DNA from 3 places in the Nonomuraea terrae genome. Region 1 is predicted to be linked to each of the others. Evidence: riboswitches for the same ligand, from Rfam matches in the RefSeq annotation. Region 1 holds a riboswitch; each other region holds the start of a gene.

Region 1 (5,678 bases):
GGTCAGACCGGCGAAATGGCCCCCGAGCCGCGCGACGAGATGCGCGGCTACCAGGGCAGGGGCCTGCTGCAGGACAAGAAGTGCCTGATCACCGGCGGCGACTCGGGCATCGGCAGGGCGGTCGCCGTGGCCTTCGCCAAGGAGGGGGCCGACGTCGCGATCGCGTACCTGAACGAGCACGAGGACGCCGCGCACACCCGCAAGCTGGTCGAGGCCACCGGCCGGCGCTGCGTGCCGCTGCCCGGCGACCTGGGCGACCGCGCCCACTGCGCCTCGGTCGTCGAGCAGGCCGTCTCCGAGCTGGGCGGCCTGGACGTCCTGGTCAACAACGTGGCGTACCAGGCGCCGGTGAGCGGCCTGGAGGAGCTGACCGACGAGCAGTGGGAGCACACGTTCGCGGTCAACATCCACAGCTACTTCCGCGTGACCAAGGCCGCCCTGCCCCACCTGCGGGAGGGCGGCGCGATCATCAACACCTCCTCGATCAACGGCCTGCGCGGCAACAAGTCGCTCATCGACTACGCCGCCACGAAGGGCGCCATCAACGCCTTCACCTACTCCATGGCGCAGAACCTGGTCGAACGCGGCATCCGGGTCAACGCCGTGGCACCGGGCCCGGTGTGGACGCCGCTGATCCCGGCGACCATGCCCGAGGAGAAGGTGGGCAAATTCGGTCAGCAGGTGCCGATGCAGCGGGCCGCCGACCCGGACGAGATCGCCCCTTCGTACGTCTTCTTCGCCTCCGGGCTGATGTCGTCGTACTACACGGGCGAGGTCCTCGCCCCGATCGGCGGCGAGACGCTGCCTGGATGAGCGGAGGCGGCCACCGGTCAGGTTTCCGGCGTGGTGGCCGTTCCCCGATCGTGGGCAAGGAGGCCGGCGCCGCCGCCGGCCTCCTCATTCACCGGCTAGTCGACGTAGATCTCGCCGCCGAGGCGGCGGAACTCGGCGGCCTTCTCGGCGTACCCCTGCTCGCGGATCTCGTGGCTGATGCGCATCGAGCAGAACTTCGGGCCGCACATCGAGCAGAAGTGGGCCGTCTTGGCCGGCGCGGCGGGCAGCGTCTCGTCGTGGAAGGACCGGGCCGTGTCAGGGTCGAGCGACAGGTCGAACTGGTCCTCCCAGCGGAACTCGAACCGCGCGTCCGACAGCGCGTCGTCCCACGCCTGGGCCTGCGGATGCCCCTTGGCCAGGTCCGCGGCGTGGGCGGCGATCTTGTACGTGATCACGCCGGTCTTGACGTCGTCCTTGTCCGGCAGGCCGAGATGCTCCTTCGGGGTGACGTAACAGAGCATCGCGGTGCCGAACCAGCCGATCATGGCGGCCCCGATGCCCGAGGTGATGTGGTCGTAGCCAGGGGCGATGTCGGTCACGAGCGGGCCGAGCGTGTAGAACGGCGCGTCGTCGCAGAGCTCCTGCTGCAGCTCGACGTTCTCCTTGATCTTGTGCATGGGCACGTGGCCCGGGCCCTCGATCATGACCTGCACGTCGTACTCTCGCGCGATCGTGGTCAGCTCCCCGAGCGTGCGCAGCTCGGCGAACTGGGCCTCGTCGTTCGCGTCCGCGATCGAGCCGGGGCGCAGGCCGTCACCGAGCGAGAACGACACGTCGTAGCGGGCCAGGATCTCGCACATCTCGGCGAAGTTCTCGTACAGGAAGCTCTCGCGGTGGTGCGCCAGGCACCAGGCGGCCATGATCGAGCCCCCGCGCGAGACGATGCCGGTCTTGCGGCCGGCGGTCAGCGGCACGTACGACAGCCGCACGCCCGCGTGCACGGTCACGTAGTCGACGCCCTGCTCGCACTGCTCGATCAGGGTGTCGCGGTAGACCTCCCACGACAGCGCCTCGGGGCGCCCCTTGACCTTCTCCAGTGCCTGGTAGATCGGCACGGTCCCGACCGGCACCGGCGAGTTGCGCAGGATCCACTCGCGCGTCTCGTGGATGTCGTCGCCGGTGGACAGGTCCATGATCGTGTCGGCGCCCCACCGGGTGGCCCAGGTCATCTTCTCGACCTCCTCCTCGATGGAGGAGGTCACGGCGGAGTTGCCGATGTTGGCGTTGATCTTGACGAGGAAGTTCCTGCCGATGATCATCGGCTCGGACTCGGGGTGGTTGACGTTCGCGGGGATGATGGCCCGTCCGGCCGCCACCTCCTGCCGGACGAATTCGGGGGTGACCCCCTCGCGCACGGCGATGAACTCCATCTCCTTGGTCACGATCCCGCGCCGGGCGCAGCCGACCTGGGTGACCGGCTCTCCCTTCTCGCGGCGCTCGGCAACCCAGGGCTCGCGCAGCCGCGGCAGACCACGCCGCAGGTCAGGCTCGTACGAGGGGTCGGTGTACGGGCCCGAGGTGTCGTACAGCGTCACCGCCGATCCGTTGGACAGGTGCACCTGCCGCATCGGCACGCGCAGGTCACCGGTGTAGATCTTGGAGAATCGGGGCTGGTGCGCGTCAGTCATCGCGCAAACTCCCTTCGCCGGCATTACCCGGAGCAGGTTCTGGCGGTCGGCGGCTTTCAGCCGTCCTCTCAGCCCGATGTGCAGGGCTCCCGCGTTGGACGGCGGTGATCGTACCCACGCCCGGCATCGCCTGAAACATGGTGCGTTTGTGTGAATTGATGTTTGGTGACCCTCCTGGGCGGTACGGACCACTTCGGGGGGACTATGAAGAAGATCGTCGCTGTCGCCGGACTCGTGGTGCTGGCCGCGGTCGGCGCCACCGCAGCCGCTGGGGACGGTAGCGACCAGCGCGAAGTGAGCCAGGAACAGTACGACACGCTGATCGCCCAGTGTCGCTACGCGGACACCGGACCCGCGAGGTGCCGCGCGGAGGTCAGACGGACGTACCGCGTCGGCAACGAGGACACGGAGCTCGACTGCCGCGCGTACGCCGGCGTGGCCGTGTGCGGCGAGCTCAAACTCAGCAAGACCGAGCGCCGGTGCGTGCGCGAGTCCACCGAGCAGGGATTGTCCCTCCGCCGCGCCGAAGTGGAGTGCTACACGCGATCGTGAGGAGCTGACATCGGTTGATCATCGTGGGCGTGGACGGCTCCCGTACCGGCCTTGACGCCGCCGGCTGGGCCGCCACCGAGGCGAAGCTGCGGGGGGCGCCGCTCACCGTGGCCTACGCCGTGCCGAAGTGGTTGTGCGAGCAGGAGGCCCTCCACTACGCCGAGGTGGCCCGGTGGATGCGCGACTCCGCCCACACCGTGCTGACCGCGGCGCAGGACCGCGCCCGCCGCGAGTGGCCGCAGGTCAGCGTGGAAGGCGTGCTGCTGCCCGGCGACCCTCGATCGGCCCTGGTCAAGGCGTCGGAACGGGCCGAGCTGCTGGTCGTCGGCAACCGCGGCGTCGGCGGCGTACGCGGGCTGCTCATCGGCTCGGCCGCGCACGGGGTCGCCACGCACGCCCGGACGAACGTCGTGCTCGTCCAGCACCAGCCGGCCGTCTCACGCGGCGAGATCGTGGCCGGGACCGACAACTCCCCCGGCGCCGAGCGCGCGATCGAGTTCGCCTTCCGCGAAGCAGGGCTGCGGGGCGCCCGGCTGCGCGTCGTGTACGCCTGGGCCTGGCCCCGGTCCACCGGCTTCGAGCCTGCCGACCGCGACAGCGAACAGGACGCGCTGGACCTGCTGAAAGACCGGCTGACCGGCCACCGCGACCGGCACCCCGCGGTCGACGTGGTTCCCGAGGTCGTGCACGGGCACCCGCTGGAGGTGCTGAAAGAGGCCGCGGTGGGCGCGGACCTGCTGGTCGTCGGCTCGCGCGGGCACGGGCAGCTCGCGGGCATGCTGCTCGGCTCCATCAGCCAGGCCCTGCTGCACCACGCGCCCTGCCCCCTGGCCGTGGTCCGCACTAGTTCATGACGATGGGCGCCATCCGCGGCTTGGCCAGCCGTACGTAGTCGTCCGTGGCCAGCGCCACCGAGCGGTCGAGGCGGGCGGCGTTGAAGTACAGCTCGGGCTGCCCCAGCAGCGACGGGTCGGCGACCAGCTCCAGCCGCGGGTCGTAGCTGAACGGCAGCACCGTCCCGCTGACGCTGCCCGCCAGCTCCTCGGCCTTGTCCTTGCCGGCGAAGCCGACGTACGTGCCGTCGAGCAGCTCCTTGACGGCCTGCAGGTCGAGCCGGGCGTCGCCGGGCACGACGGCCAGCACGTGCCGCGTCTGCTTCTTGCCGATCTTGACCATCACGATCAGGCACTTGGCCGCCTGCGACACGTCGTGCCCGCGCAACGCGCTGACCTCGTCCGTACGCCCCTCGGGAGCGTGGTCGATCAGCCGGTAGCGCGCTCCTGCCGCGTCCATGTCGGCGATCAGCCGCTCGTAGGCGGCGTACGGCTCACCAGTCACTGCTCAGCATCTCCTTCACCGCGGCGATCCGGTCCTCGTCGCGCCGGTAGAACACCCACTGTTTGATCTTCCTGCCGCGGATCAGGCCCGCCTTCGCGAGCACCTTGAGATGCTCGCCGCAGGTCGGCTGGCTCACGCCCAGCTTCTCGGCGATGAACAGCGAGCAGACGCCGTCGCGCACGAGGTCGCCCTCGCGCTGCGGCGAGAAGTGGCGCGCGGGGTCGCGCAGCCATTCCAGGATCCGCAGCCGCTTGTCATTGGCCAACGCCTTGACCAGGTCGACATCCAGCACCACGGCATTATGGCAATTAGCTAATTCCCTGTCTATGGGGGCGCCCTCCACTTGGCTCAGCACCCTGGAGTGGGCCACCTACACGGCCCTTCACCCCGGCACCGGCGCTCGTGGCCGCCGAAGCGACGTTCTCCCACCCACGGAGAGAACCGCCGACGGCGACCTCGCGCAGCGGACGATCAGGAGGACGCCTCCACAACGGGCGGCCCTTTCGCTGACCGGCGCCAGCACGCCCCCCGCCAGGAGCACGGGAGGACCTTCGCCGGCCTTCACCAACACGCCCCTGTCAGGAGGACGCCTTCACCACAGAAGGACCTTCGCCGGCCTACACCAACACGCAGCCCGTCAGGAGGACGCCTTCACCACAGAAGGACCTTCGCCGGCCTACACCAACACGCAGCCCGTCAGGAGGACGCCTTCACCACAGGAGGACCTTCGCTGGCCTGCACCAACACGAAGCCCTGCCCCCGGAACGCCAACTGCATGGCCTCGCCGCTCCCCCGCCCGATCAGCGCGCCCGCCTTCATCGTCCGGTTGACGCCGACCTGCAACCCCGCACTCCAGCAGACCGCCGCCTGCCCATCGACGAACGTCGGCATGCGCGCCACGTCGAGCAACACCGGCGTGCCATGAGTGGTCACCGCGACCCATCCGGTGCCGGTGACCGTGGTGTTGAACAACCCACCGGCCGCCACCCCGGCCCCCTGGACCCGCTGGATGTCCCAGGTCATCTGCGGCTGGAACGCCAGCAGATTACGCCCGTTGACCGTGATCCCCTCGTTCTCCAGATAGAACAGGTGGATGTCGTCGGCATTGTCGGCCAGATAGAGCACCCCCTGCCCGCGCACCCGCATCAGCGAGGCACCCTCACCCGTCACTGCCTTCTTCAGCAGCTTGCCGAGCCCGCCGGCGCCCTCGTAGTCGAAGTCCATCTGCCCCTGAAAGGCGACCATCGACCCCTGCTTGGCCAGTACCTCGGGGAGCTGCACGCGCAACATCTTGCCGTTCTCCAGCGCAAAGCCAGGAGGCAACTG
Region 2 (5,678 bases), on a different contig from region 1:
CACGAACCCGCCGGCGTCCGCCCCGGTCAGCTCGGTGAGGCTGGCCGAGATCCGGTCGAGCACGGCGGGCAGCTCCAGCTCGGAGTTGATGTCGCCGACCACGTCGGTGAGCCGGCGCACCAGCCTGGCCCGGCGCGCCATCCGGTGCCGGGCGAGCTCGTCGGCCCGCGCCGGGTGGTGCACGAAGACGTACCCGGCCACGGCGCTGCCGAGGCGCAGGGCGCCGATGTCCACGCGGACGTCGAGCACCGTGCCGTCGCGGCGCAGCCGCTTGGTGTGCAGCGACACGGGCTCGCCGGTGCGTACGCGCTCCAGCACGGCGTTGTGCTCGGCGGTCAGCTCATCGGGCACGATCGGCGCCCGGCGCCCGAGCATCTCCTGCGCCGGGTGGCCGAACATGCGCTCGGCCGCATCGTTCCACACCAGAACGGTCTGGTCGCGGTCGAGCGCGACCACGGCGTTGGGTGAGCTGGCGAGCACCGCGCGGGCGATCTCCTCGTCACTACCGGCCCATTGGTCCCCCACACCTCCATAGTGCCCGTGGCGCGGTGGGTGCGTCGGGCGATCCGTCCGATACGCTGCGGTCACGGTGATTCTCGACGGGTGGGGAGGGTGAGGGGAATGTCGAGTTCCGATCTCGATGCCCTGCTACGGGTGACCTCCAGCACCTATCGGGGAGTGAGGCCGCCCGCCATCGCGTTCGGCGCCTATGACGGCGCCGTGGGCCGGCTCGTGCTAGCGGTGACCGGCAAGGGCATCGCGGCCTGCAGCTTCGAGGCGGAAAACGATGTGTTCGAGCTGATCAGCAGGCATATGGGCGATTCCATCGGGCCCGACCCGCGCCGGCTCGACCCGGTGCGCAGAGAGCTCGACGCCTACTTCTCGGGCCGGCTGCGGGCGTTCGCCACGCCGGTCGACCTGACGCTCGCCACCCCGTTCGCTCGTACGGTGCTGCAGAAGACGATGGCCGTCCCCTACGGCACCACCACGACGCTGGAGGAGATCGGCGAGAGCATCGGCCGGCCGCGCGCGCTGCGGGCGATCGGCAACGCGCTGGCCTCCAACCCCGTCTGCGTGATCGCCCCGTGTCACCGGGTGGTGCGCGCCGACGGCTCGCTCGGCGACTACGCCGGAGGCGCGGCCGCCAAGCAGCACCTCCTCAACGTCGAGCGGCGCGTCTCAGCGGGCAGCTGAGCGGCGCTGCCGCACCAGGCCGATCACGGCGGTCACGAGTGCCGCGACGACCGCGCCGCCGAGGGCGCCGTTCATCCACGGCTCGCGGGTGAAGCCGATGGCATCGCGCAGGCCCGCCCAGATCTGGTCCCACCCGGCGACGGTCGGGGTGGAGGTGGTCAGCCAGTACGCGACGAAGCCGAGCGCCCACGGCACCAGCATCGACCAGCGCGAAGGCGCGTCCTCGGCGGTGTTCCACGAGCGGGAGCCGCCGAAGAGGAAGTACTCGACGGCGAGCACCGCGAACATCGGCACGAACACCGCCCCGATCACGCCCAGGAACGCGCCGTAGGAGTTGACGTCCACCACCAGGGCGATGCCGACGGTCAGCACGCCGATGGCGACGGAGAAGACGCGCCGGTCCACGCGCGGCATGAGGTTCTGCAGCGACATGGTGGTGGAGTAGACGTTGGCGAACGACTGGTCGGTCTCGCGCAGCGTCAGGACGGCGAAGAACAGCACGCCCAGCGGCACCGCGACGAACGTGCCGAACACCGACGTCGAGTCGGCCGCCACCGCCTCGGCTCCCGCGATCGCGACCGCGTACACGCCGAGGCCGAGGCAGGCCACCTGGGCCAGCGTGTAGCCCCCGACCACGCCGGTGAACGCGGCCTTGCTCGACCGCGAGTGCCGGGCGAAGTCGGCGGCCATCGGCACCCACGACACCGACAGCGCGATCACGTAGTCGACCGCCGGCGCGAACGCCTCCCACGAGCCGCCCGTGTACGGGGGCGCGTCGGAGATCATGTGCCAGGCGAACCAGAGCATCGAGATGATCACCCCGATGGTGACGTACCGGCGCAGCACCCGGATCGCGCCGAGCGGCCAGATCGTCAGCGCGGTGGTCAGCACACCCGCCACGATCACCCACGCCTCGTACGGGATCCCGCCGAACATCGCGTTGGCCGCCTTGGCGATCACCCACAGCTCGAAGGCGCCCCAGCCGAGCATCTGCACGATGTTCAGCACCGTGGGGACGTACGACATCCTGGCCCCGAACAGCCCGCGCAGCAGCACCATCGCGGGCTGTCCCGTCCGGGTGCCCGGGATGGCCGACAGGCCGACCATGGCGGTGCCGATCAGGCTGCCGATCACGGTGGCGAGGAGCGCCGCGCCCAGCGAGAGCGGGACGCCGTCGAGGGGGTCGATCAGGAACAGCGCCCCGGAGAAGCCGAGCAGGCTGACCCCCAGGTTGGCCCAGAGCGCACCCTGGTCGAGCACGCCCAGCGTCTTCGGCGGCCGTCCTTCGAGGGTCAGGGGGACTTCTTCGACGCCGTGCGTCATCGCACACTCCCTACGCCGGCATTACCCGGACAGGTTCGTGCGGTCGGCGACAGCGCTCAGTCGCCCTCTCAGCCTGGTAAGCCCCAAGCTCCCGCGTTGACAGGTATGGCAAAGCCAGGATCAACCCGGCTTTACGCCCCCATGATGCCCTAACCCTTCACCAGACCGCCAGACCGCCCCTCGACGGAGCGGGCCAGGGTCAGCGCGGCGCCCCTCTCCCGGGCTCAGGCGACGAACGGCGGCTGGCCGGTCTCGCTCTCCATCGGACGGCTCGCCGCCTCCCACGACTGCATGCCGCCCGCCACGTTGACCGCGTCGCGGCCGAGCTGGTTGAGCCACGCCGCCACCTGCATCGACCGGCCACCCACCCGGCAGACGACGTAGACCGTGCGGTCGGCGGGGACCTCGTCGAGGCGGCCCTGGATCTGCGTCATCGGGATGTGGACGGCCTGCGGCGCGTGCCCTGCCAGCCATTCTTCCTGCTCACGGACGTCGAGCAGGTAGGCGTCGTCGGGGAGGGCGTTGGCCTCGATCTCGGGAACGGTCATGTCTCCATCATCTCGCGCCGCGCGTCGTAGTCGGCACGCGCCGCCGCGATCTCCCCCCGGTGCTCCTCCGTCCAGGTGACCAGCGCCTTGATGGTCTGGTGCAACGTACGGCCGAGCGGCGTCAGCGCGTAGTCGACCCGTGGCGGCACCACGGGGTGGACCGTGCGGGTGACCAGGCCGTCGCGTTCGAGCTGGCGCAGGGTGACGCTGAGCATGCGCTGGCTGACGCCGTCGATCTCGCGGCGGAGCTGGGTGAAGCGCAGGCTCTGGCAGTCGAGCAGGGCGATGACCAGCAGCGACCACTTGTCGGCGATGCGGTCGAGGATCTGCCGGACCTCGCAGTCCTCCCGGGTGTCCCACTGACGGGCGTCGTAGTCGTCGTCCACGGTGCTTTCGCAGTAACTGAGTGACCTTAAAGTGCCGTCTTCCACGACATTTCATACTGGCCCATGATGTGGACGGTTACAAGAGATAACCGACCTGCCGAAAGGTAACCGTGATGCCAGTTTCTGCCCGTTCTTGGGGCGTACTCGCTGTTCTGTGCGGAGCCATCTTCCTTGAGGGCATCGACGTGGCCATGCTGAACGTCGCCCTCCCCTCCATCCGGGCCGACCTGGGGCTGTCCACCGGCATGCTGAGCGGCGTCGTGAGCGCGTACGTGCTCGGCTACGGCGGGTTCATGCTGCTCGGCGGCCGGGCGGCCGACCTGCTGGGCAGGCGGCGGATGTTCCTGCTCTGGCTGGTGGTCTTCCTCGTCTTCTCCGGGCTCGGCGGCTTCGCGGACGAAGGGTGGGTGCTGCTCGTGGCGCGGTTCGTCACGGGGGTCGCCGCCGCGTTCATGACGCCGGCCGGCCTGTCGCTGATCACCACGACCTTTCCCGAGGGCCCGGTGCGCAACCGGGCGCTGCTGATCTACGCGGGGACGGCCGCGGGCGGGTTCGCGCTCGGCCTGGTGATCGGCGGCCTGCTGACGGCGTTCGGCTGGCGCTGGGTGTTCTTCGCGCCGGTGCTGATGTCGGCGGTGATCCTGGCCGCCGCCATCCCGTTGCTGAGGAAGCCGGACGGCGAACGGCCCGCCGCGGGCGGGTTCGACCTGACGGGCGCGGTCCTCGTCACGACCGCGATGATGCTGCTGGTCTACGGCGTCGTACGCCTGGAGCACCCGGCCGACGGGTGGCCGCTCACCGTCGCCGCCTTCGCGGGCGGGCTGGCGCTGCTGGCGGCGTTCGTCGCCGTGGAACGCCGCGCCGCCCATCCGCTGGTGCGCCTGGGCATCTTCAGGTCGAAGGCGCTGGTCCGGGCCAACGTGACGGCCGCCCTGCTCACGGCCTCGTTCTTCGGCTTCCAGTTCCTGGTCACGCTCTATTTGCAGGAGTTGCGCGGCTGGTCCACCATCCAGACCGGCCTGGCGATGCTGGCCGCCGCCGCCGACGTGGTGCTCGCCCCCATCCTGACCCCGTGGCTGGTCAACCGGTACGGCAACGCCAAGGTCGTGTTCGCCGGCCTGCTGTCGGGCCTGCTGGCCTACGCGCTCTTCCTCGGCGTCGGCCTGGACTGGGTGTACGCCGCCATGCTGCCGTCGATGCTGCTGATCGGCCTGATGTTCGCCTTCGTCTACGGCCCGCTCACCATCGTGGCCACCGACGGCATCGCCGAGCACGAGCAGGGCCTGGCCGGCGGTCTGATCAACTCCTCGTTCCAGTTCGGCGCGGCGCTCGGGCTGTCGGCGGTGACGGCGGTGAACGTGGCCGCCCTGGGCGCGGCGACGGGCGCCGAGGCCGGGCTCGCCGCCATGCGGGCCGCTCTGGTGGTGCCGGTGACGGCCACACTGCTGGCCGCCGTCATCGCCGCCGTCGGCCTGCGCGCGCGGGCGCGCGCCGCGGAGCCGGTGCCCGTACGGGCCTGACGACGCTACTTGAGCAGCCGGGACAGGCGGCGGTCGGCCAGCGGCTTGCCGCCCGTCTGGCAGGTGGGGCAGTACTGCAGCGAGGAGTCGGCGAACGAGACCTCGCGGATCGTGTCGCCGCAGACGTCGCACGGCTGGCCCGTGCGGTTGTGGACGCGCAGGCCCGACTTCTTCTCGGCCTTCAGATCCTTGGCCGCGAGACCCTGGGCGCGCTCGACCGCGTCGCGCAGGGTGGTCACGATGGCCTCGTGCAGGTCGGCGATCTGCGCGTCGGTCAGCGTCGCGGCGATCTTGAACGGCGACATCTTCGCGGCGTGCAGCACCTCGTCGGAGTAGGCGTTGCCGATGCCCGCGATGATCTTCTGGTCGCGCAGCAGGCCCTTGATCTGGGTGCGGTTGCCGCCGACGATGCGCTTGAGCGCCTCGACGGTGAAGGACTCGTCGAAGGGGTCGGGGCCGAGGGCGGCGACGCCTGGCACATCATCCGGATTTTTCGTGACATAGACGGCGAGACGCTTCTGCGTCCCCGCCTCCGTCAGCTCGAACCCCGGCGCGAGCCCCTCCTCGTCGGGCGCCAGCCGTACGCGCACCGCCAGCGGGCCCTTGCCCGGGCGGACGGGCTTGGCGCCCGAGAGGTCGTCGCGCCAGCGCAGCCACCCCGCCCGGGCCAGGTGGATGACCAGGTGGAGACCGTCGCAGTCGAGGTC
Region 3 (5,678 bases), on a different contig from region 1:
TCGGCGTCGCGCTGCTGCTGCTGGCGATCGTGGCCGGCGGCTGGGTGCAGGAGTCGAGCTGGGCGCCGTTCTTCACGCTGAGCCCGTCCGCCATCGCGCTGTGGCTCATCGCGTACGGGTTCGTCGCCGCCGTGCTGCCCGTCTGGATGCTGCTCGCGCCGCGCGACTACCTGTCGACGTTCATGAAGATCGGCACGATCGTGCTGATCGCGATCGGCATCGCGGTCACCATGCCGGTCATGCAGACCCCCGCCTTCACCGACTTCGCCTTCACCGGCGACGGGCCGGTCTTCGCCGGGTCGCTGTTCCCGTTCGTGTTCATCACGATCGCCTGCGGCGCGTTGTCGGGGTTCCACTCGCTGATCTCGTCCGGCACGACGCCCAAGATGATCCAGAAGGAGAGCCAGGTCCGCCTGATCGGGTACGGCTCCATGCTCATGGAGTCGTTCGTGGCCGTCATGGCGATCACGGCGGCCTGCGTGCTCACCCCCGGCCTCTACTTCGCGATGAACTCCCCGGCCGGCGTCGTCGGCACCACCGTGCAGAGCGCCGCCGAGGCCGTCACGAACATGGGCTTCATCATCACGCCCGAGCAGCTGCAGGCGGCGGCGACGGCCGTACAGGAGGAGACGCTGATCGCCCGGACGGGCGGCGCGCCGACGCTGGCGGTGGGCATCTCCCAGATCTTCTCCGGGTTCCTCGGGGGCCAGGCGCTGCAGGCGTTCTGGTACCACTTCGCGATCATGTTCGAGGCGCTGTTCATCCTCACCACCGTCGACGCCGGCACCCGCGTCGGGCGCTTCATGCTCCAGGACACCATCGGCAACCTGTGGAAGCCGATGGGCCGGGTGAGCTGGTGGCCGAGCGTCTACATCTCCAGCGCCGTCGTCGTGGCGGCCTGGGGTTACTTCCTCTACCAGGGCGTCAACGACCCGCTCGGCGGCATCAACCAGCTGTTCCCGTTGTTCGGCATCGCCAACCAGCTGCTCGCCGCGGTGGCGCTCACCGTCGCCACCACTCTGCTGATCAAGAGCGGGCGGCTGAAATGGGCCTGGGTCACGGCGGTGCCCCTGGCCTGGGACGTCGCCGTCACGCTGACGGCGAGCTGGCAGAAGATCTTCTCGCCCGACCCGGGGCTCGGCTTCTTCGCCCAGCGCGACCGCTACCAGACCGCGCTCGACCAGGGCCAGTTGCTCGCGCCCGCCCGGACGGAGGACGCGATGCGGCAGATCGTGATCAACTCGACCGTCGACGGCATCCTGGCGGCCCTGTTCGCCATTCTGATCATCGTCGTCATCGTGGACGCCATGCGGGTGTGGGTGAAGGCGATCAGATCGCCGGAGCCGCTGCCGAGCACGGAGGAGCCGTTCCAGGAGTCGAAGATCCTCGCGCCGTCCGGCCTCATCCCCACCCGCGAGGAACGGGAGGCGATGGCCAGGGCCACAGCGGGGAGCTGAGCGTCAGGGCGCGAGCCACCGCTCGGTCGGCCAGGTCTCGCGCCTCCAGGCGCTGTCCCAGAACATCCACTCGTACGCCGCCGCCCGGCAGTACGCCCGCTCCATGGCCGCGCGGGTGTCCGGCCCGGCGGCGGCGGCGAGCCGGTCGGCGACGGCCTTGGCCTGCTCCACGGAGGCCGCGAAGCCGGGGTCGGAGTAGGTGGAGATCCACTTCCCGTACGGGTGGCCGTCCAGGTCGCCGGCCCTGCCGAGCAGCGCCGTGCCGACGTCCTGATAGATCCAGAAGCACGGCAGCACCGCCGCCGCGATCACCGGGTACGGCGCGGTGAGCGCGGTCGCCTGCAGGAACGACGCGTACGCCAGGCACGTCGGCGACGTGGCGACGCCCTCGGCGTCGGCGCCCAGGTCGGCGACGTAGCCGGCGTGCAGCAGGCGCTCGGCGGCCAGCGCGGTGTGCGCGCTCTGCGCGTAGAACGCGGCCTCCGCCGGGTCGCCGGCGCGGGCCGACGCCGTGGCGAGCGTCTTGGAGAACGCCTCCAGATAGCGGCCGTCCTGCACGATGTAGAACGCGAACCGCTCGGGTTCGAGCGTGCCGTCGCCGAGTGCGACGTTGAACGGGTGGTCGTGGATGGCCTTCATCAACTCGGCCGTGCGCTGCCACATGTCGTCGCAGAACATGACGTCCCTTCGCTAGTGCGAACTAGAGCAGGTTCGACGGGTGTGATCTCAGCCCGGACGCCCGGGCACCCCGCGTCAACGCGCCGACTGTAACACGGGATTAGCCGGACATCTTGTACGTCAGCCCTCATGTGGGTTGTTACCTGGCGATTCATTCCAAGATCAGGCAGTTACTCCTTGATCAACATCCAGGTTTCGGCTGCCGTTAACCCGGCCTGATATGTCCCTTTGTAACGTTCGTCCCAGTCACGCGCCCTCCTCCCCGTGCGATCCCGATCGGGATCAGGACGCGGTCGGTGATCAGGCCCTGACCTCCTTCCCTCTGCACGACCATGTCCGAGGAGACGCATGTCCACGGAAACCCTGACGTCCGCCGGCGCGCCCATCGACGCGTACGGCACGCCGCTGATCGACGCCGCGGACCTCGTCCCCGGAGCCCGCGTCCTGATCAAGGACGAGACCCGGTACGCCTCCGGCAGCCACAAGGAACCCGCGGCGCGGGCCGTGGTGGCCCGCGCCGCCGCCGACGGGTACCGCCATGTGGTGGTCGCGACGTGCGGCAACTACGGCCGCGCGATGGCGATGGCGTGCCGCGCTGCCGGCATGACCTGCACAATCGTCCTGCCCGAGGGCTGGAGCGACGGTGGCGCGTGGATGCGCGCCGCGGGGGCTCACGTGCATCTGGTGCCCGGCAGCTACGAGGACGCCGTGGACGAGTCCCGCCGGGTGGCCGCGGAGGAGGGCGCGGTCGACGGCAACGTGGACGGCCCGTACGCGGACGCGGTGTTCGAGGGACACGGCGTGGTGGTCCCCGCGCTGCGGGAGGCCCTCGGCGAGCCGCCCGCGGCGCTGTGGGTCCCGGTGGGCAACGGCACCACGACGATCGCCGTCCACCGGCGGATGCGGGCACTCGGCTGGTCCAGCGTGATCAACGGTGTGTGTTCCGCGGGCAACAACCCGGTGGTGACGAGCTGGCCCGGCGAGTACCGGATGTTGCCGCCGGACGCCGTCACGGCGTCGGACCACAACCAGCCGCTGGTCAACTGGCACGCCCTGCAGGGCGCCGAGGCCATGGCGGCCATCGCCGACACCGGCGGCGCGGTGTTCGGGGTCCACGACGAGCAGTTGATCGAGGCCAGGGCCGCGCTCACCCCGTACGGTGCGAGCCCGACCGCGGCCGGGGCGGCGGCCCTGGCCGGGCTGCTCGCGCGCGCCCGCGCGGCGGGCCCGCTGTCCGGAACCCACGTCGTGCTGCTCAGCGGACGCTGACCGTACCTGCCGCACCTGATCGGGGAAACGATGACCGCACTGACCGGAGGCGGCCCCGCGCTGCTCTTCGCGCGCACCAAGGTGACCCGGGACGACCAGCGGGTCTTCGTCGCCAAGCTGGCCGCGCTGGCCGTGCTGACCGCCGTGGGGGTGGTCCTCGCGCTGCGCCCGGAGTTACCCCTGGTCGCCGTGGGCGTGGTGATCCTCGCCGCGATGTACACGCACGCCGTCGAGTTGCAGCACCAGTGCCTGCACCACTCGGCGTTCCGCAGGCCCTGGCCGCACCGGCTGGCCGGCGTCCCGCTGGGCCTGCCCCTGATGGTGGTCTACAGCCACTACCGCCTGCGTCACCTGCAGCATCACCGTTATCTCGGCACGCCCCAGGACACCGAGTTCTTCGGCTTCGACACCCGGGCACCGCTGACCGTGTCACACCTGGTACGCGGGCTGCTCGACTACCGGCGGCTCGCCTCGGTCCTGTGGGAGGTGCTGCTCGCCGCCACGGGCCGCTGGACGTACGGGTTCGGCGCGGTCAGCCCGGCCATGCGCCGCCGCATCGTCGTGGACCACCTGGTCCTGGGCGGGGCCGTCCTGGCCGCGCTCGGCGTCGCCGTGGCCGGGTACGGCCAGTACCCGCTCCGGCTGTGGGTGCTGCCCCTCCTGCTCGCGGTGCCACTGCACTTCCTCGTGGAGCTGCCCGAGCACGTCCTCTGCGACACCGACAGCACCGATGTGCTGCGCAACACGCGGTCGATCAGGGGGAGCCGGCTGAGCACCTGGTTCACCAACGGCAACAACCTGCACATCGAGCACCATGCCGCGATGAGCGTGCCGATCAACCTGCTGCCCGGCCGTCACGAGGAGACCCGCCGCCACGCCGTCCACGTGGAGCGTACGTACGCGGACTTCTACCGCACCCTCTGGGCGGCCCTTCGCCGGCCGCACGGGAGAGGTGAGGCATGAGCGACATGCGCATCGCCGGCCCGGCGGAGGCGTCCCACGGTTCCGCCACGGGATCGCGGGACGCGGCCCCGGCCTTCGACGTGCTCGCCGCCGTCGCCGAGCAGGCACACCGAACGCCCGGCGCCCCGGCTCTGATCGACACGACGGGGCAGACCTCGTACGCGGCGCTGGTGGCGGAGGTGGACCGGCTGGCGGGCGTGCTGGCGGCCGCCGGGGTCGGGCCCGGTGACCTGGTCGGGCTGTGCCTGCCGCGCGGGCGGGCGGCGGTGACGGCGCTGCTCGCGGTGTTGCGCGCCGGGGCCGGGTACGTGCCGCTCGATCCCGGCTATCCGGCGGCGCGGCTGGCGCTGATGCTGGAGGACACGCGACCCAGGGTCGTCCTGGTGGACGCCGACCCGCCGCTGCCCGCCGGCACCCCGGTGCTGCGCCTGGAAGAGGCCGGCCCGGCCGACGCGCCGCCGCCCGCCGCCGCCGCGTCTCCGGACGACGCCGCCTATGTCATCTTCACCTCCGGCTCCACCGGCCGTCCCAAGGGCGTGCTGGTGCCCCGGCGCGGCTGGTCGCACTTCTGCGAGGTGGCCCGGGACGCGTACGGCATTGGGCCTGACGACCGCGTGCTCCAGTTCGCCTCGCTCAGCTTCGACGCGAGCGTCCAGGAGATCTTCCCCGCGCTGATCGCGGGCGCGGCCGTCGTCGTCCGCGACGAGGACATGATCAGCCGGCCGGACCTGTTCCTCGACCGCTGCGCCGACCTCGGCGTCACCGTGCTCGCCATGGCCACCGCGTACTGGCGGGAGCTCGTGTCCGCGATCGACAGGCACGAGGCGGCGCTGCCGGCGAGCGTCCGCATGGTGATCATCGGCGGGGAGGCGGCGCATGCCCGGACCGTCGAGCGCTGGCGCGCACGGGTCCGCCCCGGCGTGCGGCTGCTCAACACCTACGGCCCGACAGAGACGATCGTCACGGCGACCGTCGCCGACCTGACCTCCTGGTCCGGTGCCGACCCGGTGCCGATCGGGTTTCCGCTGCCAGGAGTGACCTGCCGGGTCGTCGGGCCGGACGGCACCGAGGCCGCCGCCGGGCAGCCGGGCGAGCTGCGCATCGGCGGCGCCGCCTTGGCCACCGGCTACCTGCGCCGGCCCGAGACGACGGCGGAGCGGTTCGTCCCGGGGCCGGGCGGAGCACCCGAGTACCGCACCGGTGACCGCGTACGGCGGCTGCCCGACGGGACGCTGGAGTATCTGGGCCGGCTCGACCGGCAGGTGAAGATCCGCGGCTTCCGGGTGGAGCCCGCGGAGGTGGAGGCGGCGC

The links. Region 1 has a riboswitch for thiamine pyrophosphate ahead of thiC (phosphomethylpyrimidine synthase ThiC). Riboswitches for the same ligand answer to the same signal wherever they lie in the genome.
Region 2: another riboswitch for thiamine pyrophosphate. It lies ahead of ACIBP6_RS30245 (purine-cytosine permease family protein); the one in region 1 lies ahead of thiC (phosphomethylpyrimidine synthase ThiC).
Region 3: another riboswitch for thiamine pyrophosphate. It lies ahead of ACIBP6_RS39180 (TenA family protein); the one in region 1 lies ahead of thiC (phosphomethylpyrimidine synthase ThiC).

Annotation. Positions count from the first base shown of each region.
Region 1 covers NZ_JBITLL010000007.1:410,528-416,205, reverse strand. The annotation lists gene ACIBP6_RS35980 (SDR family oxidoreductase) at 1-813, shown strand, start outside; gene thiC (phosphomethylpyrimidine synthase ThiC) at 909-2,462, opposite strand; TPP riboswitch at 2,455-2,565, opposite strand; gene ACIBP6_RS35970 (hypothetical protein) at 2,667-3,014, shown strand; gene ACIBP6_RS35965 (universal stress protein) at 3,038-3,868, shown strand; gene ACIBP6_RS35960 (YbaK/prolyl-tRNA synthetase associated domain-containing protein) at 3,858-4,352, opposite strand; gene ACIBP6_RS35955 (ArsR/SmtB family transcription factor) at 4,342-4,644, opposite strand; gene ACIBP6_RS35950 (AIM24 family protein) at 5,049-5,678, opposite strand, start outside.
Region 2 covers NZ_JBITLL010000006.1:204,795-210,472, forward strand. The annotation lists gene ACIBP6_RS30235 (PAS domain S-box protein) at 1-525, opposite strand, end outside; gene ACIBP6_RS30240 (methylated-DNA--[protein]-cysteine S-methyltransferase) at 622-1,194, shown strand; gene ACIBP6_RS30245 (purine-cytosine permease family protein) at 1,180-2,517, opposite strand; TPP riboswitch at 2,508-2,622, opposite strand; gene ACIBP6_RS30250 (rhodanese-like domain-containing protein) at 2,742-3,065, opposite strand; gene ACIBP6_RS30255 (winged helix-turn-helix transcriptional regulator) at 3,062-3,451, opposite strand; gene ACIBP6_RS30260 (MFS transporter) at 3,565-4,971, shown strand; gene ACIBP6_RS30265 (Fpg/Nei family DNA glycosylase) at 4,977-5,678, opposite strand, start outside.
Region 3 covers NZ_JBITLL010000008.1:188,633-194,310, reverse strand. The annotation lists gene ACIBP6_RS39185 (carbon starvation CstA family protein) at 1-1,457, shown strand, start outside; gene ACIBP6_RS39180 (TenA family protein) at 1,461-2,135, opposite strand; TPP riboswitch at 2,123-2,218, opposite strand; gene ACIBP6_RS39175 (pyridoxal-phosphate dependent enzyme) at 2,484-3,404, shown strand; gene ACIBP6_RS39170 (fatty acid desaturase family protein) at 3,435-4,367, shown strand; gene ACIBP6_RS39165 (amino acid adenylation domain-containing protein) at 4,364-5,678, shown strand, end outside.